DNA from 3 places in the Streptomyces sp. Tu6071 genome. Region 1 is predicted to be linked to each of the others. Evidence: predicted binding sites of a transcription regulator. Region 1 holds the regulator's gene; each other region holds the start of a gene.
What was found. Region 1 encodes HrcA, which represses chaperone genes, less so after heat shock. Its sites were predicted from a motif close to TTNGCACTCNGNNNNNCNGAGTGCNAA; they were not measured.
Positions count from the first base shown of each region.

Region 1 (9,695 bases):
CGCCCACGCTGCTGCCCGCCGCCGACCTCGTCCGGATGCTCGCCGCCGTACGCGACGAGTTCGGCCTCGCGCCCGACGCCGAGGTGACGACCGAGGCGAACCCGGAGTCCGTCGACCCCGCGTACCTCGAAACCCTCCGTGAGGGCGGCTTCAACCGGATCTCCTTCGGGATGCAGAGCGCCAAGCCGCATGTTCTGCGCGTTCTCGACCGCAACCACACCCCGGGCCGTCCCGAAGCCTGCGTCGCCGAGGCGCGCGCGGCCGGGTTCGCGCATGTCAATCTCGACCTCATCTACGGCACCCCCGGCGAGAGCGACGCGGACTGGCGCGCCTCGCTCGAAGCGGCGGTCGGCGCGGGGCCCGACCACGTCTCCGCCTACGCCCTCATCGTCGAGGAGGGCACGGGCCTCGCCCGCCGCATCCGGCGCGGCGAGATCCCGATGACCGACGACGACGAGCACGCCGACCGCTACCTCATCGCCGACGAACTCCTCGCGAAGGCCGGTTTCAGCTGGTACGAGGTCTCCAACTGGGCGACCAGCGAGCCGGCCCGCTGCCTGCACAACGAGCTGTACTGGCGCGGCGCCGACTGGTGGGGCGCGGGGCCGGGGGCGCACAGCCACGTCGGCGGCGTCCGCTGGTGGAACGTGAAGCACCCCGGCGCCTACGCCGCCGCGCTCGCCGAGGGCCGCTCCCCGGGCGCGGGGCGCGAACTCCTCGGCGAGGAGGACCGCCGCGTCGAGCGCATCCTCCTGGAGCTGCGGCTGAGCGAGGGCTGCCCCCTCGATCTCCTCCTCCCGGCGGGTCGCGAGGCGGCGGCGCGTCATCTGGGCGACGGACTCCTCGATCCCGGGGCGTACGCGAAGGGCGCGGCCGTTCTCACGCTGCGGGGGCGGCTGCTCGCCGACGCGGTGGTGCGCGACCTCGTGGACTGAGCGATCCGCCCTGCTCGGTGCACGGCTGTACCGACCGGGCGTCAGGCTTCGGTGTACAAGTGTGCGCGTATGCGGGCGAGCGTCCCGGCGTTGTCAGTGAACAGATGTGCACTCATCCCGGCCGCCTCGGCCGCCACGATGTTCGGCGGGGCGTCGTCGACGAAGAGGCAGTCCCGGGGCCGTACCCCCAGCGCCTCGCACACGGCCGCGTAGGCGCGCGGGTCGGGCTTGGCGAGGCCCGTCTCGTGCGAGTACGAGAGGTGCTCGACCAGCGTGTCGAAGCCGTACAGCGCCGCCTCGCGCTCGCGCGCCCCGACGAAGCTGTTGCTCAGGATGCCGAGGCGGCAGCGACCGCGCAGACCCCGGACGAAGGCGATCAGCTCGGTGTTCGGGGTCCCGAGGTACTCCGCCCACAGGTCGTCCATGAAGGCGTCGAGGCCGGCGGCGTCGAGCCCGAGCCGCAAGGCCACCCGCTCCCGTACCGCCCCCTCGCCGATCCGCCCGAGCGCCCCCGCCTCCCACACGTCCGCCATCCGTGCCTCCACCGCCCCGGACGCCAGCCCGAGCCGCTCCTCCCACCGCGCCGCCCACCCTGTCGCGGGCGTGTACTCAAGGACGCCGCCGATGTCGAGCACGAGCGCTTTCATACGGGGGTTCCTCCCTCTGGACGGGGCGACGGTCGCCCCTTCGTGGGGGCAGGCTGGGGTCTGCCCCAGGGGGAAGGTCAACGACGGAGCCGAGCGCGCGGGAGCGATCACGCGCAGGGAAGAAACCGGCGGTAGCCGGTCGGCGGCCCCTGAGGGGCGGTCAGGTCTGGTCGGGAGCCGTCACGAAGTCGATCAGTTCTTCCACGCGGCCGAGTAGTTCCGGTTCCAGGTCCTTGTAGGAGTGGACGCGGGACAGGATGTGCTGCCAGGCCGCGCCCGTGTTCTCCGGCCAGCCGAGGGCGCGGCAGATGCCCGTCTTCCAGTCCTGCCCGCGCGGGACGCGGGGCCAGGCCGCGATGCCGACCGAGGACGGCTTCACCGCTTCCCAGATGTCGATGTACGGGTGCCCCACGACCAGCGCGTGCGGGCTCGCGACCTCCGCCGCGATCCTCGCCTCCTTCGAGCCCGGCACCAGGTGGTCGACCAGCACGCCGAGCCGCGCGTCGGGACCGGGTGCGAACTCCTCGACGATCGCGGGGAGATCGTCGACCCCCTCCAGGTACTCGACCACGACCCCCTCGATCCGCAGGTCGTCGCCCCACACCCGCTCCACCAGCTCCGCGTCGTGCCGCCCCTCCACGTAGATCCGCCCCGCCCGTGCCACGCGCGCCCGCGCGCCGGGGACCGCGACAGAGCCGGAGGCCGTGCGGGAGGGGGCCGCCGGGGTCGCGGCGGCGGGCCGTACGAGGGTGACCGCGTGGCCTTCCAGGAGGAAACCGCCCTCCGTGAGCGGGAAGACCCGCGTCTTGCCGAAACGGTCCTCCAGTGACACGACAAGCCCCTGCGCCGACTTCTCCCAGCCGGTCACCGCCCCGCAGAAGCCGCTCGTCACCTCTTCCACGACGAGATCCCGCTCCAGCGGCACCTGGGGGACGGTCCGCCGCTTCTTCCAGGGCGGGGTGAGGTCGGGGGAGTACGCGCGCATTCCCAGGACGATAGGAACATACGGCCGTCCGGGCGACCACGACACGCCGTACGGCCCTGCCGCGCCGCTCACTTCGACGGCCCCGCCGCGTCGCTCACGCCATGCCGCTCACCCCGCGCCCCCTCAACCCCGCGCCGCCCACCCCCCTCGGCTCACGACACGCCGAACCGCCGCGCGAGGGTGTCCCGCTGACGCCGTACGAACGCCGCGTCCACCAGTGCGCCGTGCCCCGGCACGTACACCGCCTCGTCGCCGCCCAGTCCGAGCAGCCGGTCCAGGGCCCCGGGCCAGCGCGCGGGGACCGCGTCGGGGCCCGCCTGCGGCTCACCCGATTCCTCCACGAGATCTCCGCAGAAGACCACCGTCCGCTCGCCCGGCACCACGAGCACGAGGTCGTGGCCCGAGTGTCCGGGCCCGACATTGGCGAGCAGTACGCGCCGCCCGCCGCCGAGGTCGAGCGCGAACTCGCCGCTCACCGGCTGGTCGGGCCCCCGCAGCAACGCGGCGGCCCGCCGTGCCTCCGCGGGGTCGAGCCCGTGCCGTACCGCGTCCTCGCGCAGCTCGGCGCGGCCCGCCTCCGTACCGAGGAGCGACTCGGCACCCACCGCCGCGTACACCGGGGCCTCCACGGCCGGGGCGCCGAGCGCGTGGTCGAAGTGCGGGTGCGTGAGTGCGAGATGCGTCACGCGCGAGCCGTCGCCGAGGAGCCGTTCCGCCGCGCGCCGCACCGCCTCGCCCTGCGCGAGGCCCGCGCCCGGATCCACGAGGAGGGCCGCATCCTCGCCCCGTACGAGCCCCGCCGTGCAGTCCCAGCCGGGCAGCCGCAGCCGTGCCACGCCCGGCGCCGGGTGCTCCCACTCCGGCAGTTCGGTCAACTCCATCGCGCTCCCCGCTCGTCGGTGGCGGTCCGGGGCGCGCGGCGGACCGCCACCGCTCCGCACCCGCCGTCTCCGCCACAACCCCGCTGTCCCTGCCGACACCCTGCCCCGTTCCGTCCCGCTCACCCCGGTACGGCCCCGCGCGCGTGCGGCGGGCCGCCGGTGAAGTGCCACAAAGCGCTGCCCGGCCTTGCCCGGGGGCCACCGTACGGCCGTACACTGGCCGGGGAAGTTCTGGCACTCAGACAGGGCGAGTGCCAGGCCCGGACCGGAGGCTCCGGCCGGAGGCCAGGGAGGTGGCGGCGTGCTCAGCGAACGCAGACTCGAAGTCCTGCGCGCCATCGTCCAGGACTACGTCGGCACCGAGGAGCCCGTCGGCTCCAAGGCGCTCACCGAGCGGCACAGGCTCGGGGTCTCCCCTGCCACCGTGCGCAACGACATGGCGGCGCTGGAGGACGAGGGGTACATCGCCCAGCCGCACACCAGCGCGGGCCGTATCCCGACGGACAAGGGCTACCGCCTCTTCGTCGACAAGCTCGCCGACATCAAGCCGATGACCGCGCCCGAACGCCGCGCCATCCAGAGTTTCCTGGACAGCGCGGTCGACCTGGACGACGTCGTCGGCCGCACCGTACGGCTGCTCGCGCAGCTCACGCGGCAGGTCGCCGTCGTGCAGTACCCCTCGCTGACGCGCTCCACCGTGCGGCACGTCGAGTTGCTCTCGATGAGCCCCGCGCGCGTCATGCTCGTGCTGATCACCGACACGGGCCGCGTCGAGCAGCGGATGATCGACTGCCCGGCGCCGTTCGGCGAGACCTCCGTGGCCGATCTGCGGGCCCGGCTCAACAGCCGGATCTCGGGGCGTCGCTTCGCCGACGTCCCGCAGCTCGTCCAGGATCTCCCCGACTCCTTCGAGCAGGAGGACCGCGGCACGGTCGCCGTCGTCCTGTCCACGCTGCTCGAAACGGTCGTCGAGGAGACCGAGGAACGGCTCATGATCGGCGGTACGGCGAATCTCGCGCGGTACGGGCAGGACTTCCCCCTCATGATCCGTCCGGTGCTGGAAGCGCTGGAGGAGCAGGTGGTGCTCCTGCGGCTGCTCGGCGAGGTCAACGACCCGCGGATGGCGGTCCGGATCGGTCATGAGAACGCCTACGAGGGGCTCAACTCCACCTCGGTGGTGTCGGTCGGTTACGGTTCGGGCGGCGAGGCAGTCGCCAAGCTCGGCGTGGTCGGACCGACCCGCATGGACTACCCCGGAACGATGGGAGCGGTACGCGCAGTGGCTCGTTACGTCGGACAGATCCTGGCGGAGTCGTAAGTGGCCACGGACTACTACGCCGTACTCGGCGTGCGCCGCGACGCCTCCCCGGACGAGATCAAGAAGGCCTTCCGCCGGCTGGCCAGGGAACTCCACCCTGACGTCAACCCCGACCCGAAGACCCAGGAGCGGTTCAAGGAGATCAACGCCGCCTACGAGGTGCTCTCGGACCCGCAGAAGAAGCAGGTCTACGATCTCGGCGGCGACCCGCTCTCGCAGGCGGGCGGCGGTGGCGGGGCCGGTGGCGGCTTCGGCGGCGCGGGCTTCGGCAACTTCTCGGACATCATGGACGCCTTCTTCGGCACGTCCCAGCAGCGCGGCCCGCGCTCGCGGACCCGCCGGGGCCAGGACGCCATGATCCGCCTGGAGATCGACCTCAACGAGGCGGCCTTCGGCACCACCAAGGAGATCCAGGTCGACACCGCGATCATCTGCTCGACCTGCAACGGCGAGGGCGCGGCCCCGGGCACCTCGGCGCAGACCTGCGACATGTGTCGCGGGCGCGGCGAGGTCTCGCAGGTCACGCGGTCCTTCCTCGGACAGGTCATGACCTCGCGGCCCTGCCCGCAGTGCCAGGGCTTCGGCACGATCGTGCCGAACCCGTGCCCCGAGTGCGCCGGGGACGGCCGCATCCGCTCGCGGCGCACGCTCACCGTGAAGATCCCGGCCGGGGTCGACAACGGCACGCGCATCCAGCTCGCGGGCGAGGGCGAGGTCGGGCCGGGCGGCGGTCCCGCCGGTGACCTCTACGTCGAGATCCACGAGACGGCCCACTCCGTCTTCCAGCGGCGCGGCGACGACCTGCACTGCACGGTGACGATCCCGATGACGGCCGCCGCGCTCGGTACGAAGGTGCCGCTCGACACGCTCGACGGGACCGAGGACGTCGACATCAGGCCGGGTACGCAGTCCGGCCAGTCCGTGCCGCTGCACGGGCGCGGGGTCACGCACCTGCGGGGCGGCGGGCGCGGTGACCTCATCGTGCACGTGGAGGTGCAGACGCCGGGGAAGCTCGACGCGGAGCAGGAGCGGTTGCTGCGGGAGCTGGCGAAGCTCAGGAACGAGGAACGGCCCACGGGGCAGTTCCAGCCGGGCCAGCAGGGGCTGTTCTCGCGGCTCAAGGACGCGTTCAACGGGCGGAGCTGACGCGTTCCACGGGCGGCTGAGCGGTAGTCGTCGCGGTCCGGGGCGGGCCTCTCGGGGCTCCGCCCCGGACCGCGCTCCTCCAGCGCCGTAGGAGCGGGTCCCGTGCGTGCCGCTGGTGCGGCTCGTGGGACGATTTCGGGATGTCCTCTGTGTTCGGCGAGTTGTTGCGCCATCCCGTTGTGCAGGCTCCGATGGCCGGTGGTGCCTCCTGTCCCGAGCTGGCCGCCGCCGTGTCGGAGGCCGGGGGGCTCGGGTTCCTCGCCGGCGGGTACAAGAGTGCCGAGGCGGTACGGGACGAGGCGCGCCGGACCCGGGAGCTGACCGGGCGGCCCTTCGGGGTCAACCTCTTCCTGCCCCAGCCGGAAGCGGACGCGGATGCCGTCGACGCGTACGCGGACGGGCTTGCGGGGGAGAGCGCGCGGTACGGGGCCCCGCTCGGGGGCCTTCCGGACGGTGCGCTGGACGACTTCTTCGACGCGAAGGTCGCGGTGCTGCTCGCCGAGCCCGTCGCCGTCGTCTCCTTCACCTTCGGCTGCCCCAGCCGCGACGTGCTCGACGCCTTCCAGCGCGTCGGCACCCTCACCGTCGTCACCGTGACCACCCCCGAGGAGGCGCGCGCCGCGCAGTGGGTGGGGGCGGACGCGCTGTGCGTGCAGGGCGTCGAGGCGGGGGGCCACCAGGGCACGCACCTCGACGACCCCGCCACCGACGGCTGCGGGCTCGGGCTCCTCAGCCTCCTCGAACAGGTCCGCCACACCGTGCCGTTGCCGTTCCTCGCGGCGGGCGGCCTCATGCGCGGTACGCAGATCGCGGCCGTGCTCGCGGCGGGGGCTGAGGCCGCTCAGCTCGGCACCGCCTTCCTGCCCTGCCCCGAATCCGGGGCGCACCCCGTGCACAAGACGGCGCTGACGAGCCCGCACTTCACCCGTACGACGCTGACGCGGGCCTTCTCGGGCCGTCCCGCGCGCGGGCTCGTCAACCGTTTCGTACGGGCGCACTCGGCCGAGGCTCCGGCCGCGTACCCGCGGGTGCACCACCTCACGGCGGGGCTGCGGCGGGCCGCGGCGGGCGCGGGGGACGCGGACGGCATGGCACTCTGGGCCGGGCAGGGTCACCGGCTGGCCCGTACGCTCGCCGCCGGGCGCCTCGTCGAGACGCTCGCCGCCGAGACGCGCGCGGCGCTCACACCGTTGACGCGCTGAACCCCCTCCCCGTGAACCGCGTGCCTCTGCACCCCGTGCCCCTGACACCCGTGCCCCTGACCCTTGCTCTCCAGAACCCGCGCCGCTGAACGCGTACCGCTGAAAGGACCGGCATGACCGCCGCCGTTTTCCTCGCCCCCCGGCTCGCCGAAGAGGCCGTACCCGGCGGGGCCTTCGTCCTCGACGGGCCCGAGGGGCGGCACGCGGTCTCCGTGAAGCGGTTGCGTCCCGGTGAGGAGATCGTGCTCAGCGACGGGGAGGGGCGGTGGGCACCGTGCGTCGTGAAGGCCGCCGAGGGCAAGGACCGGCTGAGCGTCGAGGTCGGTGAGCTGCGCGAGGAGCCGGTACCGAGCCCGCGGCTCGTCGTGGTCCAGGCGCTGCCCAAGGGGGACCGGGGGGAACTCGCCGTCGAGACGATGACGGAGACGGGTGTCGACGCGATCGTGCCGTGGCAGGCGGCCCGCTGCGTGACGCAGTGGCGCGGCGACCGGGGTGCGAAGTCCCTCGCCAAGTGGCGGGCGACGGCGCGCGAGGCGGGCAAGCAGTCCCGCCGCCCCCGCTTCCCCGAGATCGCCGAGGCCGTCTCCACGAAGGAGGCGGCGGCCCTCCTCTCGCGCGCGGCGCTCGCCGTCGTCCTCCACGAGGACACCGGGACCGCGAGCACCCCGCTCGCGACGCTCCCCCTCCCCGACGAGGGCGACATCGTCCTCGTCGTCGGCCCCGAGGGCGGTGTCGCCCCCGAGGAGATCGCGAGTTTCACCGCGGCCGGCGCCCACGTCTGCCGCCTGGGCCCCTCGGTCCTGCGCACCTCCACAGCGGGCACGGCGGCCGTCGCGCTGCTGTCGGGGCGTACGGGGCGGTGGGGGTAGACCCGGGTGTGCCGCGCTCGGGGCGGTTGACTTCGCTGGTGGAGGAACTTCCGGGCGGGCATGGCGGATCGGGGGGCGGGGGTCGAGCATGAGGGGATGATTCGCGCTTCCTCGCAGGGGCTTTCGTTCGATTCGGCTGCCGCCGGTTATGCCGCGCACCGTCCCTCCTATCCGTCCGCTCTCCTTGAGGCCGTCGAGGAGCTGGGCGGGTTCTCGCTCGTCGGGGCCCGCGTGGCCGATGTCGGGGCCGGGACCGGGCTCGGGACGCGCGTGCTGGTCGAGCGCGGGGCCCGGGTGGTGGGCGTGGAGCCGGGTGCCGGGATGGCCGCCCAGTTCCGGGTCGGGTTGCCCGGGGTTCCGCTCGTGCTCGGGGACGGGAACGCTCTGCCTCTGCACTCCTCCTCTCTCGACGTGGTCACCTACGCCCAGTCCTGGCACTGGACCGATCCCCGCAGGTCCGTTCCGGAGGCGCTGCGGGTGCTGCGGCCCGGGGGCGCGCTCGCACTCTGGTGGAACGACTCTGACGGTGGGGTGCCGTGGGTCGCCGAGCAGGACGCCCGGCTACGGCGGCTCTTCGCGGGCGGCGACGCCTCGTACGACCCCGAGGCCCGCTTCCGGCGGCTCCCGGGTGAACTGCCCTTCGTACGGCGGCAGGTGCGGTGGAGCCGGGACGTCTCGCTCGACGCGCACCTCGCCAATCTCGCCACGTACTCCGACTTCCTCCTCCTCGGCAGGGAAGGGACGGACCGCTTCCTCGCCGAGGAGCGGGAGATCCTTGCCGGGGTCTTCCCCGGCGGGACGGTCCGGGAGCAGTACGTGGTCAGCCTCGCCGTCGCCGTGCGCTGACCCCCGGGGCCTTACTTCGCGAGCGAGGCCGGGACCCAGTCCCGTACCGCTATCTCCAAGAGCACCCGGCGCTCTCCCGGGCGGGCCGGTATCGCCGGGTCCCAGCCGTACTTGGCGAGGAAGGACTCGCGCACCCGCGCGGGGAAGCCGGTGCGGCGCAGGCGGGCGTCGCCCTCCGCGACCAGTGGCTCGGGCCCGTCGAGGGCGAGCGTGGCACGCGGCCGGCGTTCGAGCAGGCGCACCAAGGTGCCGCCCGCTGCCGCGCCGATCCACCACACGCCTTCGAGGAAGACGAACCATGTGGCGCGCACGAGGGGCGGTCCTTCCGCCCGCGCGGCGCACAGCCACACGGTCCGCGCCGTGCGCAGCCGTTCCTGAGCGGGGTTGTTCTCCGTCGTCGTCACGACATCAATCCCAACCCCTGTGAGGCCCGCGCGGAAGCCTTCGGCGCGGATCTGTGGACAACTCCGGGTAATCAATAAATTCCCTCACTCGAACGAGTAACGGCCGTCGCGACTTCGCCGGAGTTATCCACAGCTTGCCCGGCAGGCCCTGTCCCCTGTCCTTCGCCGTGCTTAGGGTGGCTCTTGTGACACAGCCTGCCTACCTACGGTTTCCGCACATCCATGGCGAGTTCATCGCCTTCACCGCCGAGGACGACGTCTGGATCGCCCCGCTCGACGGAGGGCGTGCCTGGCGCGTCAGCGCCGACAACGTTCCCGTCCAGCACCCGCGGATATCTCCCGACGGCGCCACGGTCGCCTGGACCTCCAAGCGTGAGGGCGCCCCCGAGGTCTTCGTCGCCCCCCTGGAGGGCGGCCCGGCCCGCCGCCTCACCTACTGGGGCAGCAACAAGACGTCCGTGC
Region 1 covers NZ_CM001165.1:5,395,075-5,404,769, forward strand. Annotated here, with positions in the region: gene hemW (radical SAM family heme chaperone HemW) at 1-935, shown strand, start outside; gene STTU_RS22585 (HAD family hydrolase) at 977-1,582, opposite strand; gene STTU_RS22590 (DUF3097 domain-containing protein) at 1,743-2,567, opposite strand; gene STTU_RS22595 (MBL fold metallo-hydrolase) at 2,720-3,448, opposite strand; gene hrcA (heat-inducible transcriptional repressor HrcA) at 3,750-4,766, shown strand; gene dnaJ (molecular chaperone DnaJ) at 4,767-5,912, shown strand; gene STTU_RS22610 (nitronate monooxygenase) at 6,053-7,114, shown strand; gene STTU_RS22615 (16S rRNA (uracil(1498)-N(3))-methyltransferase) at 7,228-7,983, shown strand; gene STTU_RS22620 (class I SAM-dependent methyltransferase) at 8,044-8,829, shown strand; gene STTU_RS22625 (pyridoxamine 5'-phosphate oxidase family protein) at 8,841-9,233, opposite strand; gene STTU_RS22630 (S41 family peptidase) at 9,419-9,695, shown strand, end outside.

Region 2 (9,695 bases), 700 kb from region 1:
TCCTCGGCGCCGCCCTGCTCGTGGCGGGCTGCGCGGGCACGGAGACCTCCGTCCGTACGAGTTCCGCACCGGGCGGTTCCGCCTCCGAGGTTTCCGGGGCTCCCGCGTCCGGGGCTCCCGGCTCCGGCCTCCCAGGCCCTGAAACCTCCTCACCCGGCACCTCAGCCCCCGCGTCCGGCATCCCCGCGTCCGGCATCCCCGCGTCCGGCACCCCCGCCCCCGGCGCCCCCGGCCCCGCCGCCGCCCCGCGCGGGCTCGCCGAGGAGGCGCGGCAGGGGACCGAGGCGATACGTGGGGCGGTCGAGGCGGAGGCGCGCGAGGCCGAGGCGCGCAAGGCCGCTCTCCTCGCCGCGGCACGCCGCTGGGGGCTCCCGCAGGCTCCGCTCCTCGTGCCGCCCCCGCCCCGTACGAAGTCCCTGCCGCCCACGCGCCGGGGGTTCGGCGTGAGCGGGCCCCGCACGCGAGGGCTCCCGCCCGTCTTCACGCGGGTCCCGACCCGCGACCGCGTGGTCTTCCTCACCATCGACGACGGCGTGGACCAGGACCCGGCGACGCTCCGGATGCTGCGCGAACTCCACGTCCCGTACACGGCCTTCCTCAGCGACGACGCAGTCGACGGCGGCTGGGAGTACTTCCGCGCGGCGCACGCGCAGGGGGCCGCGCTCCAGAACCACACGCTCCTCCACCGCTACCTCCCCGGCCTCTCCCGCGCCGCCCAGCGCCACGAGATCTGCGGCATGCAGGACACCTTGCGCCGCCACTACGGGCGGGCCGCCACGCTCTTCCGGCCGCCGTACGGGAGTTACAACCGCGACACCCTGGAGGTCGCCCGCTCCTGCGGCATCCGTGCGGTCCCGCTGTGGGAGGCGGAGGTCTTCCCCGGCCGGGTCGTCTACCGCGACAGCGACCTGCACCCCGGGGACCTCGTCCTCACGCACTTCCAGGGGCGCGCGCAGTGGAACGGCTCGATGGCGGACGCTCTTCGCACGTTTCTGCGCACCGTCACCGAGAAGGGGTACGCGGTGGCCCGCCTGGAGGACTACATCTGAGTCCAGAGGGGGAGAGGGGCCTTCCGGGACATCGTCCGGAAGGCCCCTCTTCCGCTTCGGACGGCACTCGCCTGGCACTCCGCTTGACCGAGTGCTAATCGCGGTCATAGTCTCGGCTCTGGCACTCCCCACCGGAGAGTGCCAAGCAGCGACGGGCAGTCCGGCACCCGCGACGACGGATTACCGGTCGCCACCCAATGACTTATTCACCCCGTGATCTCCGAAGGGGGAGGTCGGATCGTGACGACCGCCAGCTCCAAGGTTGCCATCAAGCCGCTTGAGGACCGCATTGTGGTCCAGCCGCTCGACGCCGAGCAGACCACGGCCTCTGGCCTGGTCATCCCGGACACCGCGAAGGAGAAGCCCCAGGAGGGCGTCGTCCTCGCCGTGGGCCCGGGCCGCTTCGAGAACGGCGAGCGCCTGCCGCTCGACGTCAAGACCGGCGACATCGTGCTCTACAGCAAGTACGGCGGCACCGAGGTGAAGTACAGCGGCGAGGAGTACCTCGTCCTCTCGGCCCGCGACGTGCTCGCGATCATCGAGAAGTAAGCAGCACCCCGGTCGCGTCCGGGTCTTTCCCGGACCACCCGGCTTTCGCAACGAGCCGCGCCCCCGGACCCCGTCCTCTTCGACGCCGGGGCCCCCGGGGGCGCGGTCGTTGTGTTCACCCACGACTTTTCCGAGTTTTCCCGAAGGGCTGAATCGCTCCCATGGCGAAGATCCTGAAGTTCGACGAGGACGCCCGTCGCGCCCTTGAGCGCGGCGTCAACAAGCTGGCCGACGCGGTCAAGGTGACGATCGGCCCCAAGGGCCGCAACGTCGTCATCGACAAGAAGTTCGGCGCCCCCACCATCACCAACGACGGTGTCACCATCGCCCGCGAGGTCGAGGTCGAGGACCCGTACGAGAACCTCGGCGCCCAGCTCGTCAAGGAGGTGGCGACCAAGACCAACGACATCGCGGGTGACGGCACCACCACCGCGACCGTGCTCGCCCAGGCGCTCGTCCGCGAGGGCCTGCGCAACGTCGCCGCCGGCGCGTCCCCGGCCCTCCTCAAGAAGGGCATCGACGCCGCCGTCAAGGCCGTCTCGGAGGACCTGCTCGCCACGGCCCGCCCGATCGACGAGAAGTCCGACATCGCCGCCGTCGCCGCGCTCTCCGCGCAGGACCCGAAGGTCGGCGAGCTGATCGCCGAGGCGATGGACAAGGTCGGCAAGGACGGTGTCATCACCGTCGAGGAGTCCAACACCTTCGGCCTGGAGCTGGACTTCACCGAGGGCATGGCCTTCGACAAGGGCTACCTCTCCCCGTACATGGTCACCGACCAGGAGCGGATGGAGGCCGTCCTGGAGGACCCGTACATCCTCATCAACCAGGGCAAGATCTCCTCGATCCAGGACCTCCTGCCGCTGCTTGAGAAGGTCATCCAGGCCGGTGGCTCGAAGCCGCTCCTGATCATCGCCGAGGACGTCGAGGGCGAGGCGCTCTCCACCCTCGTCGTCAACAAGATCCGCGGCACCTTCAACGCCGTCGCCGTCAAGGCGCCCGGCTTCGGCGACCGCCGCAAGGCCATGCTCGGCGACATCGCGACCCTCACGGGCGCGACCGTCATCGCCGAGGAGGTCGGCCTCAAGCTCGACCAGGCCGGTCTGGACGTGCTGGGCTCCGCCCGCCGCGTGACCGTGACCAAGGACGACACGACGATCGTCGACGGCGGCGGCCAGCAGGCCGACATCGACGGCCGCGTCGCCCAGATCAAGGCCGAGATCGAGACCACGGACTCCGACTGGGACCGCGAGAAGCTCCAGGAGCGCCTCGCGAAGCTCGCCGGTGGCGTGTGCGTCATCAGCGTCGGTGCCGCGACCGAGGTCGAGCTGAAGGAGAAGAAGCACCGTCTGGAGGACGCCATCTCCGCGACCCGCGCCGCGGTCGAGGAGGGCATCGTCTCCGGTGGTGGCTCCGCGCTCGTCCACGCCTCGAAGGTCCTCGCCGACTCGCTCGGCAAGACCGGCGACGAGGCGACCGGGGTCGCGGTCGTCCGCGCCGCCGCCGTCGAGCCGCTGCGCTGGATCGCCGAGAACGCGGGCCTCGAGGGCTACGTCATCACCTCGAAGGTCTCCGAGCTGGACAAGGGCCAGGGCTTCAACGCCGCGACCGGCGAGTACGGCGACCTCGTGAAGGCCGGCGTCATCGACCCGGTCAAGGTCACCCGCTCCGCCCTGGAGAACGCCGCCTCCATCGCCTCGCTGCTCCTGACGACCGAGACCCTCGTCGTCGAGAAGCCTGCCGAGGAGGAGCCGGAGGCCGGTGGCCACGGCCACAGCCACAGCCACTGAGGCACCGGACGGCGGCCGGGCGGTGAGCCGCTCCGGCTGACGGGCTCCCGCCCGGCCGCCGTTCCCCGCCGCACGACGGCGAAAAGGGCCGGTCCCCCGCGAGGGGGACCGGCCCTTCGGCATGCGCACCCGGGCTCCGGCGGGCAACGCCCCGGCCGGTACGACGGTGTGCCGCCCTCAGGCCCCGCGCCGCGCCGCGTGCCCCCGGGCGCCGTGCCCGACCGGGGACGCCGTCACCGTCCCCGCCGCCCCGGTCTCCTCCTCGGACAGCGCCGCCTCCACGGGCGTCGGCCAGGGCGGCTCCACGAAGAGGTTCTGCCACTGGGGCTTGTGCAGCGGGTCGTGGCCGAGGGACTGCGTCATCGCGTGCGGCTCCTTGCGGGGTACGGGGGAGGGGCGACGCCCGCCGGGAGCGGCCCCCCACCCCGTTTGCCCCGCGGGCGTGCTCTCACGCCGACAAGTGCAGCCCCTCCGCCGCCACCGGCTCCGCGAACGGCTCGCCGCGCGTCCAGCGTTCGATCTCGTCGAGCGCGTGGTCGGCCATGCGGTGCACCTCGTTGCCGAGGGAACCGGCGACGTGCGGGGTGAGCAGGACGTTCGGGAGGGAGTAGAAGGGCGAGCCGGGCAGCGGCGGCTCCGGGTCCGTCACGTCGAGGACGGCGGAGAGGCGGCCGGAGGCCAGCTCGGCCAGCAGCGCGCTCTCGTCGATCAGCGAGCCCCGCGACGTGTTGACGAGCGTCGCCCCGTCCGGCATCGCGGCCAGCTCGGCCGCTCCGATCAGGTGCCGGGTGCTGGGGAGTTCGGGGGCGTGGACCGAGACGACCGAAGCGCGCGCGCACAGTTCGGCGAGGCCGACGGAGCGCGCGCCGAGCGCCGCCGCGTCCGCCTCGGACACGTACGGGTCGTGCAGCAGCACCTCGAAGTCGAAGGGCCGCAGGAGTTCGAGGACCCGGCGCCCCACCCGGGAGGCCCCCACGAGCCCCACGACGCGCCGGTAGTTCCCGGCCGCGCGCAGCTCGCGGTGCCAGTCGCGTCGCCCGCCCGGCTCGCGGGCCCCGCGCGCCGAGTCGAGCACCTTCTTGCCGGAGAAGAGGATCGCGGCGAGCGTGTACTCGGCGACCGGGAGGGCGTTGGCGCCCGCCGCCGAGCTGACCTGGATGCCGCGCTCCCAGCACGCGTCGGTGACGAAGCCCTTCACGGTGCCCGCCGCGTGCACGACGGCGCGCAGCCGAGGCGCCCGCGCGAGCACGTCGGCGGTCAGCCGCGGCACCCCCCAGCAGGTGAGCAGCACCTCCGCCTCGGCGAGCGCGGCGGCGAGGGCCGGTCCGGGGTCGGTGAAGTCGCTCGCGAGCAGGCCGGGATCGGTCCGTACGAGGCGGCCCAGTCTTTCGTGGTGGGCCGGCGTCAGCAGTTCCTCCGCGACCTGGGGGGCCATGGCGAGCAGGGCCCGGGGACGTCGGTCGGTGGCCTCGTGCATGGTGATGCGAGTACTCCTCACAAGGTGGGGGTGGATGCGGTACGGGGGGCGCGCCCGCCCGTACCGCCGTACGGGAGCGGCTACTTGACCCCGCCCGCCGTCAGCCCCGCCTTCCAGTGCCGCTGGAGCGTCACGAAGGCGATGATGAGCGGCAGGACGGCGAGCAGCGAGCCGGTGACGACCATCGGGTAGAACTCCGGGTTCGCGTTGGCGCTGCTGTGCCAGTTGTAGAGGCCGAGGCTGAGCGGGTAGAGCTTCTTGTCCGAGAGCATGACCAGTGGCAGGAAGAAGTTGTTCCAGACGGCCGTGAACTGGAAGAGGAACACCGTCACGAAGCCCGGCATGATCATGCGGAGGCCGATCGACCAGAAGACGCGCATCTCGCTCGCCCCGTCGATGCGGGCCGCCTCCAGCGCCTCGTTCGGGATGTACCCGGCGCTGAAGATCCGCGAGAGGTACACGCCGAAGGGGTTCACCAGGACGGGGATGAGGACGGCCCAGTAGGTGTTGACCGTGTGCGTCTTGACGGCGAGGAGGTAGAGCGGCAGCGAGAGCGCGGTCGAGGGCAGCAGCACCCCGAGCAGCACCATCGCGAAGAGCTTCTCCTTGCCCTTGAAGACGTACTTGTCGAAGGCGTACCCGGCGGCGACGCTCACGAGCGAGCAGCCGAGCGCTCCGACGCCCGCGTAGATCAGCGAGTTGAGGTACCAGCGGAAGTAGAGGCCGCCTTCGTAGTCGGCGAGCGCGGAGAGGTTGTCGCCGAGGTCGAAGCCCTCGAAGGAGAAGACGTTGCCGCCGAGGATGTTCCCGGCGTCCTTCGTCGCCGCCGTCACGAGCCAGACGAGCGGGAAGAGCGCGTAGACGGCGGCGACGAGCAGGACGACGTTGACGGCGACGCGCGAGGTCCAGCGGCCCGACCGCCTGCCCTTGCGGGTCGCGACGGGCGCCCGGCGCGGGGTCTTGGCCGTGGCCGGTTCGCCCGGTGTGCCTTCGCCGGGTGCGGCGAGGAGTGGCGTGGTCATGCCTGGGCCCCCTTCCGGTTCGAGAGGCGGGTGACGACGAAGGAGAGGACGGCGGCGACCAGCGCGATGAGCACGGAGGCCGCGGCGGCCCGCCCGTAGTCGTTGATCTGGAACGCCTCGGAGTAGGCGTACATGTTCGGCGTGTACGTACTCGTGACGGCGGAGCCGGAGCTGGACAGGAGCAGCGGCTCGGTGAAGAGCTGGAGCGAGCCGATGATCGTGAAGAGCAGCACCAGGAAGACCGAGGAGCGGATGAGCGGCAGCTTGATCGAGAAGGCGACGCGCCAGTTGCCCGCGCCGTCCACGGCGGCGGCCTCCAGCATCGAGCGGTCGATGGCCTGGAGCGCCGCGTAGAAGATGACGAGGTTGTAGCCGAGCCACTCCCACACGGCGATGTTCACGATCGACGGCAACGCCCCGTCCGGGCCGAAGAAGTCGAAGCCGAAGCCGCCCGACTCCATCGCCTTCACGACCGGGGACAGGCCGGGCGTGTAGAGGTAGATCCAGATGAGGCCCGCGATGAGGCCGGGGATCGCGTGCGGCAGGAACAGCGCGAGCTGGAAGAAGCGGCGGGCCCGCGCGAGCGCCGTGTCGAGGAGCAGCGCGAGGGCGAGCGCGCCGCCCATCATGATCGGGATGTAGAGGACGACGTACTTGGCGAGCACCCAGAAGCCGTCGCGGAAGGCTTCGTCCTTGAGGATGTCGAGGTAGTTGCCGAGCCCGTCGAAGACGCTGTGCGGCCCGTCGAAGCCGAGCCCGGAGAGCTTGTCGGTGAACAGGCTCAGCCAGATCGCGTACCCGACGGGGAGCAGCATCGCGAGGGCGAACAGGACGAAGAAGGGGGTCAGGAGCGTCGCGGCGGCGAGCCCGGTGCGGCTGGAGGCGGAGCCCCCGCGGCGGGGCGGGGGCGCGGGCGCGGTGACTTCCGGGTCCGGGGCGGGCTGTGTTCTCGTACCGCTCATGAGCCGTCCTCGACCTTCAGCCCGCTCTTGCGCAGGGCGTCCACGGTGGCGCGCTGGGTGGTGGCGACCGCCCCGGTGAGGGACTTCTCGCCGGAGACGACCGCTTGGAGCTGGTCGTGCAGGGTGTTGTTGGCGGCGGCGGTCGGACCCCACAGCCAGTCCGGGTTGATCGTGGCCGCGGACTTCTCGTAGAGCCCGTAGAGGTCGGCGCCGCCGTAGAAGCTCGTGTCGATCGCCTTGCGCGCGACGGGCACGAGGGCGCGCGCGGCGGGGAAGGCGGTCGACGTGCTCGCGGTGACGCGCGCCTTGATGGAGTCGGGCGAGGTGGACATCCAGAGGATGAACTCCATCGCCGCCTTCGTCTTCCTGCTGTCCTTGGAGATCGCGAAGGTCGAGCCCTGGCTCATCCCGGAGCTGGGGCGGGCGGCGTCCCAGCTCGGCATGGGCATCGCGGCCCACTTGCCCTTCTGCTCGGGCACGATCCCGGCGAGCGTCCCGGCGCTCCAGGAGGCGCCGAGGTAGCCGAGCGTCGTGCCGGCCTTGAGCGAGGAGGTCCACTCGGGGCTGTAGGAGGGGGCGGTGGAGACGAGACCGTCCTTGATCATGCCCTGCCAGTACGCGGCGACCTTCTTCGTCGCCGGGTCACCGGTGTCCACCTTCCAGGAGCCGCCCTCGGTGGAGAACCACTGGGCGCCCGCCTGCCACGCCATCGTCTGGAAGAAGGAGGGGTCGTCGGCGAAGAAGGTCGCGAGCCGGGCCTCGGGCGCGGCCTTCCTGACCTGCCGCGCCGCCGTGCGGAAGTCGGCCCACGTCTTCGGCGGCTCGATCCCGTACTTCTCGAAGAGGTCCTTGCGGTAGTAGAAGACCTGCGGCGCCGCGTCCGAGGGGACGGCCCAGTTCTTGTCGCCCATCGTCGTCAGCTCGATGGTCTGCGGCAGGAACTGCTTCTTCACGTCCGGCGTCATGTAGGCGCTGATGTCCTTCAGCGAGCCCTGGCTCACGAACTGCGCGAGCGAGGGGTACTCGATGGAGAGGACGTCGGGCGCGATACCGGCCTTGAGGGCGTTGGTGATCTTCGGGTAGCCCCCGAGACCGCCGGAGGGTATCTCCTCGAACTTCACCTTGATCGTGTCGTGCGTGCGGTTGAACTCGTCCGCCACCTGCTGGGAACCCTTGGTCCAGGCCCAGAAACTGACGGTGACGGGATGGGCCCTCGTGCCTTCGGCGGGTGCCTCCGCGCTCGGACCTCCGCAGGCCGCGACGGCGGCGAGCGAGGCGAACGCGGCGACGGCACCCACGAGGGCACGCAGGGACCGGAACCCATGGCGGCTCACGGCGCTGCTCCTCTTCGCTGGGGGACAGGCGGTCGCGGTGATGCTTCGGCGCCCGGTGAGCGAAGTCAAGATCGAATGGTTGATTGATCGAAAAATGATCGAAGGGGAGGCGGGAAAGCGGGAGGAAAAGGGCGCACGAAGCGAAATTTCAGCCCCTATGGGGGCCCCGGCCGAAGGCTGGGGGAGGTTGAGGAGCGGGGTCCGGGGCGGAGCCCGCGAGGGCACCTCGCAGAGCCTCGACCGACTCGCGGACAGGGGCCCCTACCCCACCGCTCCGCAGGACCCCCGCACCCGCAGCGCGGGCAGCAACTCCACGTGCCGGCGCGGCTCCCCCTCGCCCCCGCCGCCCTCCGCGAGGCGTTCCGTCAGGAGTTCCACCGCCGCCCGGCCCACCGCCCGCTTCGGCGGGGCCACCGCCGTGAGCGGGATCTCGGCGAGCGCGGCCACCTCGTCGTCGTACGTCACGAGCGCCAGGTCGCCGGGGACCCGTACGCCCCGCTCCGCCAGGTCCCGTACGAGCCGGGTCGCGTCCTCGTCGTTGTGCGCGAGCACCGCCGTCGTCCGGCCCTCGCGCACGAGCGCGGCGAGGGCGTCCACCGAGGCCGCCGGGCTCCCCGCGCCGGGCTTCTCGGGGGCCGAGTCGAGGACGGGGAGCCCCGCCTCCAGCCCCAGGATCTCCACCGCCCGCCGGTACCCCGCCCGCACCGCCTGCGCCGTCGGGCTGTCCGTGCGCGCGACGAGCACGGGGGAGCGGTGGCCGAGACGGGCCAGGTGCCGCAGGCCCACGAGCACGCCGTGCGCGTGGTCGGAGCCGACCCGGTCGAGCGCGTCGAGCGGCCCCGCCGGGTCCCCGCGCCGCTCCACGAGCACGGCCGGCACCGGCAGCCGCGCGATCCACTCCGTGTACAGCGACTGGTGCTCGGGCCGCGTCCAGCTCGGGATCACGAGCAGCCCCCGCGCCCCCGCCGCGAGCAGCCCCGCCGCGTGCGCCGCGTCGTCCTCGGGCCGGTAGTCCGAGACCCGCAGGACCAGGCGCGCCCCGAGCCGCGCCGCCGCCTCGTGCGCGCCGCGGATGATGTCGGCGAAGTAGTAGCCGGCGGCGGGGGCGAGCATCCCGAGCACCGGGCTGCCCGCCCCGGGACCGGTCCCCGCCGGGCCGTTGCGCTCCGGCCACGACACCGCCCCGTGCACGCGGTCGAGCAGCCCCCGCGAGGCGAGCGCCTCCGCGTCCCTGCGCGCCGTCACCGGCGAGACCCCGAGCAGCCCCGCGAGATCCGCGACCCGCACACTGCCCCGCTCCCGCACCAGGTTCAGCAGCCGGTCATGCCGCTCCCCGACCCCTTCGCGCACGCCCAGCCCCTCCTTCGCCCGCCGTCCCCCGCGGAGAGCGAGAAACGATCATTCGATCACTCTACAGACGTATCAGGGGCGGACTTCTTCCCGGGTGCGGGCTCCGCCCGGGAGTTGGACTTCTTCTTGGCGGCGGCCTTGGGGTTGGGTGCGGGCTTCGGGTCG
Region 2 covers NZ_CM001165.1:4,698,132-4,707,826, forward strand. Annotated here, with positions in the region: gene STTU_RS19765 (polysaccharide deacetylase family protein) at 1-1,049, shown strand, start outside; gene groES (co-chaperone GroES) at 1,290-1,598, shown strand; gene groL (chaperonin GroEL) at 1,760-3,385, shown strand; gene STTU_RS19780 (hypothetical protein) at 3,563-3,748, opposite strand; gene STTU_RS19785 (hydroxyacid dehydrogenase) at 3,834-4,862, opposite strand; gene STTU_RS19790 (carbohydrate ABC transporter permease) at 4,943-5,884, opposite strand; gene STTU_RS19795 (carbohydrate ABC transporter permease) at 5,881-6,846, opposite strand; gene STTU_RS19800 (ABC transporter substrate-binding protein) at 6,843-8,180, opposite strand; gene STTU_RS19805 (LacI family DNA-binding transcriptional regulator) at 8,442-9,530, opposite strand.
Region 2: the regulator HrcA is predicted to act here: its motif matches at 1,121-1,147, upstream of groES (co-chaperone GroES).

Region 3 (9,695 bases), 1.1 Mb from region 1:
ACGCCCGCCGCCGTCCCGCCTTGCCCTGCCTCACCCCCCTCGCCTCACCCCCGCCCTGCCTCGCCCCGCCTCACCTCACCGCGCCTCGCCCAGCTACCTCCCCACTCGCGCCACATCCCCACCCCAAGCAGCCCTCGCTCCCCGCCCCCACCCCCCAGCCGACGCCTCGCCCCCCACCCGCCCGCCCGCCCGCCCGCCGCCGATCCCCGGGGGGACAACCGGGACAACTCCCAAGCCCAAGGCCCCACCCCCACACCCCCATGCACCCCCATGCACCCCCACCCACCCCATCCGGACCCCACCCCTCCGTTCCCTCTTCCAGTGGGCTCCCCGGTGCCGTAGCGTCTTCCGTATGCGTATCACCGCCCCCCGTCTTTACGGCGGCCTCGCGGCGCTCGGGGTCCTCGTCGTTCTCGCGCTCCTCATGTGGCCGGTGGGCGGGAGCGGTTGCGGGAGCGTGCTGGGGACCGGGGAGTCCGGTGGGCCCACCGCGAGCGCGTGCAACGCGGACCATCACCGGCAGGCCAATCTCGCCCTCGGCTTCGCCGTGCCGACCCTCGTCCTGGGCGGCCTCTACCTCCGCGCACAGCGCCGCCCCTGACACGCCTACGCGCACATCCCCCGCGCGCACCCCACGCCCCCCCGACGCCCCACCAGGGCAGCACCCGCCACCGCAACCCCACCCACACCCCGCACGCGCGCCCCCGCCCGTCCTCCGTGCGACCCACCACCGCAGTCCCCACCACCGCGCCCCCACCCCAGCTCCACCCACACCCACCCCACCCCCTCACGCGCCCCCCCACAGACCGCGCCGCCGCTCCCCCACCCCCCGCAAGGGGGGACTCCCGGTCCCCGGACAAGTGCGGCCTTCATCCCCCTCGCCCCACGGGGCACTCTCGATGACGTAAGCGAAAGCCCACGCGAACGTCTACGGAGCACCCCATGACCGACAACCACACCACCCACGACGCCGCCAGCGCCTCCACCGCCCCCGGCGCCCCGACTCCCAAGATCACCCTCGTCACCGGCGCCAACCGGGGGCTCGGCAAGGAGGCCGCGCTGCACCTCGCCGCGGCCGGGCAGGACCTCCTCCTCACCTACCGCTCGCACGCCGAGGAGATCGAGGCCGTGCTCGGCGAGGTGCGCGGGCTGGGGCGTACCGCTGTGGCCTTCCGGCTCGACACGACCGAGTTCGGCGCGTTCCCGGCCTTCGCCGCGGAGGTGCGGGCCGCGCTCGGCGAGCACTGGGGGCGGGACACCTTCGACCACCTCCTCAACAACGCCGGTTCCGCCGCGATGGCGACCGTCGCCGAGACCACCGAGGCGCAGCTCGACAGCATGTACGAGGTCCACTTCAAGGGCCCGTACCTGCTCACCCAGGCACTCCTGCCGCTGCTCGCCGACAACGGGCGGGTGCTCAACGTCTCGACCGGGCTGACCCGTTTCACGCAGTCGGACGCCGCGCCGTACGCCTCGATGAAGGGTGCCGTGGAGGTCTTCACGCGCTACCTCGCCAAGGAGCTCGGCCCGCGCAGCATCGCGGTGAACGCGATCGCCCCCGGCGCGACCGCGACCGACTTCGGCGGCGGCTACCTGCGGGACAGCGAGCAGGTACGGGAGGGCCTTGCGAACGTCATCGCGATGGGCCACGTCGGCGACCCGGTCGACATCGGCGCGGCCGTCGCCTCGCTGCTCGCCGACGGCACCCGCTGGATCACCGGGCAGCGCATCGAGGCGAGCGGCGGCATGCTGCTGTGACCCCGGTCGGCACGCGGCCGTGAACCCCACGCCCCACCCCGGCGGCACCCCCGCCTCCCCCACGCCACCCCGCTTCACCGCGACAGCACCCCGTCCCGCCGAGGCGTCCCCTCACCCCGCCTGAGCGGCACCCCACCGGAGCGGCCTACCACCGGAGCACCCCACCAGGGCGGCACTCCACCCCACCGGGCCGTCCCTTCACCCCGCCGGGGCACCCCCACCGGAGCCCCGGGGGGCGGCACCCCCACCGGAACCCCCCGAAGCGCCACCCCACCCCGCCGGGGCACCCCCACCGGGCACCCCCGCCGGAGCCCCCGGGGGCGACACCCCACCCCCACCCCGCCGCAAGCACCCCCACCCGCCCGGCATCATCGACATCACGACCGCCAAAGACGCCCCCTGAGGAGGACCGCCGTGGACCGGGCTCAGCTCGCCGACTTCCTGCGCACCCGACGGGCCGCGCTGCAACCCGAGGACGTCGGGCTGCCGCGCGGTCCGCGCCGCCGTACCGGGGGGTTGCGGCGTGAGGAGGTGGCGGCGCTGTGCGAGATGTCCGCCGACTACTACACGCGCATCGAGCAGGAGCGCGGCCCGCAGCCCTCGGAGCAGATGCTCGCCGCGATGGCGCGCGGGCTGCGCCTCACCCTCGCCGAGCGCGACCACCTCTTCCTCCTCGCCGGTCACAACGCGCCCGCCCGCACAAGCCGTACGGACCACATCACGCCGGGGCTCATGCGCATCCTCGACCGCCTGGAGGACACCCCGGCACAGGTCCTCTCGGGGGTCGGCGAGACGCTCAAGCAGACCCACGCGGCGACGGCGCTGCTCGGGGACCAGACCCTTTTCACCGGTCTGGAGCGCAGCATCACGTACCGCTGGTTCGCCGCGCCCGGGACGGTGCGTCCGCTCTACCCGGCGGAGGACCACACGCTGCGCGGCCGGTTCTTCGCCTCCGAGTTGCGCGCCGCGTACGCGCGGGAGGGGAAGGGCGGGCGCGCCGAGGAGATCGCGGAGGCGCTGCTCGCGCGCAGCGAGGAGTTCGCCGCGCTGTGGGCGGCGCACGAGGTCGGTCTGCCGCAGACCGAGACGAAGCGGGTGCGGCATCCGGATCTCGGGGTGCTCGATCTGTACTGCCAGGTGCTCATCGATCCCGCCCAGTGGCAGTCGCTCCTCGTCTACACCGCGACCCCCGGCACCGGCAGCCACGAGAAGCTCCAGCTCCTCAACTCCCTCCCGGCCCGCGCCCCGGGAGCCTGACCCGGCGACACGGGAGCCAACCGCTCCCCACCCAGCCCCTCCCGGGCGAACCCCTCCCGCGCGAACCGCTCCCGGCCCAGCCGCCCCCGCGCGAAAGCTCCCCGGCCAAGCGCCCCACGCGCCCCGCCCCCGCACGGCCCGCCCCGCCCCGCCCCGCAGGCAGCTCACAGCACGCCCGTCTCCCGCGCCCGCAGCACCGTCGCGAGCCGGTCCCTCGTCCCGAACTTGCGGTAGAGGTGGGCGAGGTGGCGGTGGACGGTGCGGGGTGAGATGCCGAGGCGCTGTGCGATGGCGCTCGCGGTACGGGCCTCGGCGAGCAGGGCGAGGACGGTGATCTCGCGCGGGGTGAGGCCGAGTGCGGCGGCGCGTTCCTCCCGTACCGTCGCCGCCTCCGGGCCGCCGGGGGTTGTGCGCCAGGCGCGCAGGTGGGCGGCGTGTGCCTCGACGGCGGCGATGACGGGCTGGGCGCGGCGGGCGTAGGCGAGGTGGGCGGGGGTGAAGGGGCGGCGGCCCGTGCGGTGCAGGAGGCAGCCGTGGATGGCGCCCTTCTCCGGGCGCGGCAGCGGCAGGCCGAGGATGTCGGTGGAGCCGAGCGCGTCGCGCAGTTGTCCGGCGGGGGCGGCGTGGCGCCAGGCGTGGGCTCCGGCGGTGGCGCGCGCGGTGAGGGGTTCGAGGGGGTGGCCCGCGACGTAGTGGTCGACGAAGGGGTAGCCGGTGCGGATCACGTCGAGCTGTTCGGGGCCGAGGAGGTGGTGGGCGGGACCCTCGGGGGTCCAGAGCCGGACGGTGCCCTCGCCGGGGCTCCACTCCTCGGCCTTGCGGACGGCGAGGTCGGCGTCGAGCGCGTCGAGCAGTTCGGTGAAGGCGAGGGACCACAGCTGTTCGGGGCGGGTCTCGTGGAGTGCCGCGACGGCGAGTTCGAGCAGCCGGGCGAGCGCGACCGGGTCCGCGTCGGCTCCGTCCATCGTCCCGTCCCCTCCGTGAGGTGTGCGGTCCGTGCGTCCGGGCGGCGCCCTGCCGGCCACGGCCGCGTCTGTGAGTACAAGTACTCATACCCTGCCGCGCTCGTCCACGGCATCCTGTCCCGGTGACGACCGTCCGGAACGGGGCGGTGGTACCGGGCTGCCCGCCCGCGCCGGATTCGGGGGAAGCGACGCGGGCCGCGCCCGGCACAGCCGCCGCCCCTGGGGGAACGCGGACGGTCGGCCACACGAAGAAGCGGCACCTCCTGGACCGGGAGGTGCCGCTTCTTCGTGTACGGGTACGGGCCGCCCGACGCCGGACGGATACGGGCCCGCCCCAACCGGACGGGTACGAGCCCCGCGAGACCTAACGGCTACGAGCCCCCGAGACCGATCCGGTACGCCCCCCGAGACCGAACGGGTACAGGCCCATCCCCCGACGAACGGGCACGAGCCCCGGCGCCGAAGGGTCACGGGCCCCCGCCGGACGGACACGATCGCCGAACAGCTACGCCCCAAGCCCCCGCAGGCGAAGCCCCCGCACGCGGCCGGGGCCCGCACGTCCGCAGACGTACGGGCCCCGGGGAACCCTCATCCAGTCCGGCCCTGGGGCCGGTGGCCGGATCAGAAGTCCATGTCACCGCCCGGCATGCCGCCCGGGGCGGCCGGGGCGGCCTTCTCCGGCTTGTCGGCGATGACGGCCTCGGTGGTGAGGAAGAGCGCGGCGATGGAGGCCGCGTTCTGGAGGGCGGAGCGCGTGACCTTGGCCGGGTCGAGGATGCCCTCGGCGATCATGTTCACGTACTCGCCGGTCGCGGCGTTGAGGCCGTAGCCGACCTCAAGGTTGCGGACCTTCTCCACCACGACGCCGCCTTCGAGGCCGGCGTTGACGGCGATCTGCTTGAGCGGGGCCTCCAGGGCGGTACGGACGGCGGCGGCGCCGGTCGCCTCGTCACCCTCGAGCTCCAGCTTGTCGAAGACCGCGGAAGCCTGGAGCAGGGCCACGCCACCACCGGCGACGATGCCCTCCTCGACGGCCGCCTTGGCGTTGCGCACGGCGTCCTCGATGCGGTGCTTGCGCTCCTTGAGCTCGACCTCGGTCGCGGCACCGGCCTTGATGACGGCGACGCCACCGGCGAGCTTCGCCAGGCGCTCCTGAAGCTTCTCGCGGTCGTAGTCCGAGTCGCTGTTCTCGATCTCGGCGCGGATCTGGTTGACGCGGCCCGCGACCTGCTCGCTGTCGCCGGCGCCGTCCACGATGGTCGTCTCGTCCTTGGTGATGACGACCTTGCGGGCGCGGCCGAGCAGCTCGATGCCGGCGTTCTCCAGCTTGAGGCCGACCTCCTCGGAGATGACCTGGCCACCGGTGAGGATGGCGATGTCGCCGAGCATGGCCTTGCGGCGGTCACCGAAGCCGGGGGCCTTGACCGCGACGGACTTGAAGGTGCCGCGGATCTTGTTGACGACCAGGGTGGAGAGCGCCTCGCCCTCGACGTCCTCGGCGATGATCAGCAGCGGCTTGCCGGACTGCATGACCTTCTCCAGCAGCGGAAGGAGGTCCTTCACGTTGCTGATCTTGGAGTTGGCGATGAGGATGTACGGGTCGTCGAGCGACGACTCCATGCGCTCCATGTCGGTGGCGAAGTACGCCGAGATGTAGCCCTTGTCGAAGCGCATACCCTCGGTGAGCTCCAGCTCCAGACCGAAGGTCTGGGACTCCTCGACGGTGATGACGCCTTCCTTGCCCACCTTGTCCATGGCCTCGGCGATGAGCTCGCCGATCTGGGTGTCGGCGGCGGAGATGGAGGCGGTGGAGGCGATCTGCTCCTTGGTCTCCACGTCCTTGGCCTGCTCCAGGAGCGCGCCGGAGACGGCCTCGACGGCCTGCTCGATGCCGCGCTTCAGGGCCATCGGGTTGGCGCCGGCGGCCACGTTGCGCAGGCCCTCGCGGACCAGGGCCTGGGCCAGGACGGTCGCGGTCGTCGTGCCGTCACCGGCGACGTCGTCCGTCTTCTTCGCGACCTCCTTGACCAGCTCGGCGCCGATCTTCTCGTACGGGTCCTCGAGCTCGATCTCCTTGGCGATGGAGACACCATCGTTGGTGATCGTGGGGGCGCCCCACTTCTTCTCCAGGACGACGTTGCGGCCCTTGGGGCCGAGGGTCACCTTGACGGCGTCGGCGAGCTGGTTCATACCGCGCTCAAGGCCGCGCCGCGCCTCCTCGTCGAACGCGATGATCTTGGCCATGTGAAGTGGTCCTCCCAGGACACGGGGTGGGCTGAGGGACCGTGTGGCGCCCGCGACGGACGGCCTGGGACCCGCGCCGAATTCCTTGCCACGGCGGGGCCTCCGGGCCTCACCGACCCGGTCTCTCTGTCACTCTCACCATCAGAGTGCTAACGCTAATGATTAGCACTCTGCCCCATCGAGTGCAAGCCACTTGAGTGCGCCCTACCCGACCCGGACCCGTCCCATGCCACCCGGGCGTGTACGCGCGCGGGCGTGGCGGCGACGGACGCCACCCACCGCCCCGGCGAACCGCGGGACGGGGGACGAGACCCCGCCCACCCGCGCGAGCAGGCACGACGCGGACCCGCCCCGGCCCCTGGCAGCACGCGCGACGCGGACCCCGCCCCCGCCCGCACGCGCGACGAGGGCCCGCCCCCGTCTCCGGGTGCGGGCCCTCGCCCGTGCTCGTCATGTCGTGCCGTACGCGGCCGTGCGGCCCCGTACCGGTCGGAGCGCTGTTCAGGCGGCAGCGCGGACCATGTCCGCCTGCGGGCCCTTCTGGCCCTGCGAGATCTCGAACTCGACCCGCTGACCCTCCTCCAGGGTGCGGTAACCGTCCATCTGGATCGCGCTGTAGTGGACGAATACATCCGCACCACCGTCGACCGCGATGAAGCCGTAGCCCTTCTCCGCGTTGAACCACTTGACGGTGCCCTGAGCCATGCCTAACTCCCCTATTACTGGCCCTTGCACAGGAACGCACTTCGCGCACCCGGGTCAGACCTCACCCCCGCGGGACCTTGGGGGCGTGCGCCGGAACGCGTCGACCGCCGCTGAATGTATCTGCCCAACTGCCGTCCGCAACAGGTCAGTCGGACGAGAAATCGGCCCGGATCGCATCCCGACATGGCCGGAGAATTCACGGAAGGTCGGGACACGTCGGGCCTGGCAAAAGGAACGCAAAGCCGCAAATGGGCGGCGCGGAAAGCGGAATTGATTCCCAGGATTCCGACAGGTGCGCATGCGGCGCTCGGGGTTTCCTGGAGCCGCCGTGAAGAAAGGGGCGGAGCAATACCCCGACTCTACTCCTGCGAATCCCATGGAATTGCCCCCTCCGCTTGTGGTGCGGAGGGGGCAGGGGTGAGACGAGAGGTGCGGGCGGTTAGAGGACCGCCAGGCGCGGGGGGCGCGTACGGCCGCGACCACCCCCTTGCGGGGGGCGCGTACGACTCGGGGACCCGCCCCATGCGCGGGGGCGCGTACAGCCCGAGGCCGCCCCCGCAGGCGTGCGTACGGCCCCGGGACCGCCCCCGCGCAGCGGCTCAGCAGCCGCCGGCGACCGCCGGGATGATCGAGATCCCCGTGCCGTCGGGGGTGGCCGTGTCGAGGCCCTGCTCGAAGCGGATGTCGTCGTCGTTGACGTAGAGGTTCACGAAGCGGCGGAGCTTGCCGTCGTCGTCGAGGACGCGGGCGGAGATGCCGGTGTGGTGGCGCTCCAGGTCGGCGATGACCTCGGCGACGGTGGCGCCCTCGGCGGGGACCTCCGCCTGGCCGCCGGTGTAGGTGCGCAGGATGGTCGGGATACGAACGGAAACGCTCATGGCGTGGCCTTTCTCGGGCAGCGCGGGAGAGGAGAGTGCGAGGGGGACGGGGCTCAGCCCGCGAGACCGGCGGCGCGGAAGGCGTCCAGGTCGGGGCGGATGGTCGCGGTGGGCCCGGTGGTCGGGGCGACCGCGTCCAGGGTCTTGAGGCCGTCGCCGGTGTTGAGGACCACGGTGGTGAGGGCGGGGTCGAGCTGCCCGTTCTCGATGAGCTTGCGCGTCACACCGACCGTGACGCCGCCCGCCGTCTCCGCGAAGATGCCCTCGGTGCGCGCCAGGAGCTTGATCGCGTCCACGACCTGCTCGTCGTCCACGTCCTCGACGGCGCCGCCCGTACGCCGGGCGATGTCGAGCACGTAGGGGCCGTCCGCCGGGTTGCCGATCGCGAGGGACTTCGCGATCGTCTTCGGCTTCTGCGGGCGCACGACGTCGTGCCCGGCCTTGTAGGCGGTCGAGACCGGCGAACAGCCCTCGGCCTGCGCGCCGAAGATCTTGTACGGCTTGTCCGCGACGAGACCGAGCCTGATCAGTTCCTTGAGGCCCTTGTCGATCTTCGTGAGCTGCGAGCCGGAGGCGACCGGGATGACGATCTGGTCGGGGATCTCCCAGCCGAGCTGCTCGCAGATCTCGTACGCGAGCGTCTTCGAGCCCTCGCCGTAGTACGAGCGCAGGTTGACGTTGACGAAGCCCCAGCCCTCGCCGAGCGGGTCGCCGATCAGCTCGGAGCAGAAGCGGTTCACGTCGTCGTACGTGCCCTCGATGCCGACGAGGTCGCCGCCGTAGACCGCGGCCATGACGACCTTGCCCTGCTCCAGGTCGTGCGGGATGAAGACGCAGGAGCGGAAGCCGGCGCGGGCCGCGGCGGCGCCGACGGCGCCCGCGAGGTTGCCCGTGGAGGAGCAGGACAGCGTCGTGAAGCCGAAGGCGCGCGCGGCCTCGACGGCGATCGCGACGACGCGGTCCTTGAAGGAGTGCGTCGGGTTCCCGGAGTCGTCCTTGACGTAGAGGCCGCCGGTGACGCCGAGTTCCTTGGCGAGCCGGTCCGCCTTCACGAGTTGCGTGAGTCCGGGGTTGGTGTTGGGGTGGCTCGCCACGTCCGCGGGCACGGGCAGCAACGGTGCGTAACGCCAGATGTTCTTGGGGCCGGCCTCGATCGTGCGGCGCAGTTCCTCGACGTCGCCGGAGGGCAGCTCGTAGGCGACCTCGAGGGGTCCGAAGCAGCTCTCGCAGGCGAAGACCGGGCCGAGCGGGAAGCGCTCGCCGCACTCGCGGCACGAGAGCGCGACAGCGGGGCCGAGGTCGACGGCGGAGGTGGTGTTCTGCGGGATTTCGGCGGCTTGCACAGCCATGGGGAGGCCCTTTCTCCTCATCTTCCCCGCGGCGCATCTCGCCGCGAGACGGAATTGGCACCTTCCCGAGCCAGGGCCTTCGGTGGCGGTATCGGTGAACCGCGCGGAGACTGGCTGGAGGGTTGCCGGGGCTTCAACGGGCCGTATCCCTCTGCCCCTCTGGATGAGCGTTGTGGCACCCGGGCTTCGGACCCGGGGCGTTTGTGACACAAGGTGACAGCGCACCCCGACATGGGATGGTCACCCGCGTTGTTCAAGACTGTAACCGAAGCCCTGGATCGTGGAGAGAGCCGTCCGCACGCCGAGATGAAGGTCTCATCGGCGCCCTCCGCAAGGGGCGGCAGTCGAAGGGCCCCCAGCGGGTCCGCACGCACGAGGGGACAGACGCCGTGATCGAAGAGGTGGAACGCTGGCTGGAGCACCGCTCCTGGACCGCGAACGACTGGCCCGTGGAACGTCTCGCCGCGCTCAAACGCGCCACGGGGGCCTCGGTGGCCGTCGTCCTCCCCGCGCTGAACGAGGAGGCGACCGTCGGCGCG
Region 3 covers NZ_CM001165.1:4,313,757-4,323,451, reverse strand. Annotated here, with positions in the region: gene STTU_RS18040 (hypothetical protein) at 353-601, shown strand; gene STTU_RS18035 (SDR family NAD(P)-dependent oxidoreductase) at 943-1,758, shown strand; gene STTU_RS18030 (helix-turn-helix transcriptional regulator) at 2,173-3,015, shown strand; gene STTU_RS18025 (helix-turn-helix transcriptional regulator) at 3,180-3,980, opposite strand; gene groL (chaperonin GroEL) at 4,602-6,224, opposite strand; gene STTU_RS18015 (cold-shock protein) at 6,726-6,929, opposite strand; gene STTU_RS18010 (MoaD/ThiS family protein) at 7,529-7,807, opposite strand; gene thrC (threonine synthase) at 7,861-9,156, opposite strand; SAM riboswitch class I at 9,171-9,326, opposite strand; gene STTU_RS18000 (glucosyl-3-phosphoglycerate synthase) at 9,546-9,695, shown strand, end outside.
Region 3: the regulator HrcA is predicted to act here: its motif matches at 6,387-6,413, upstream of groL (chaperonin GroEL).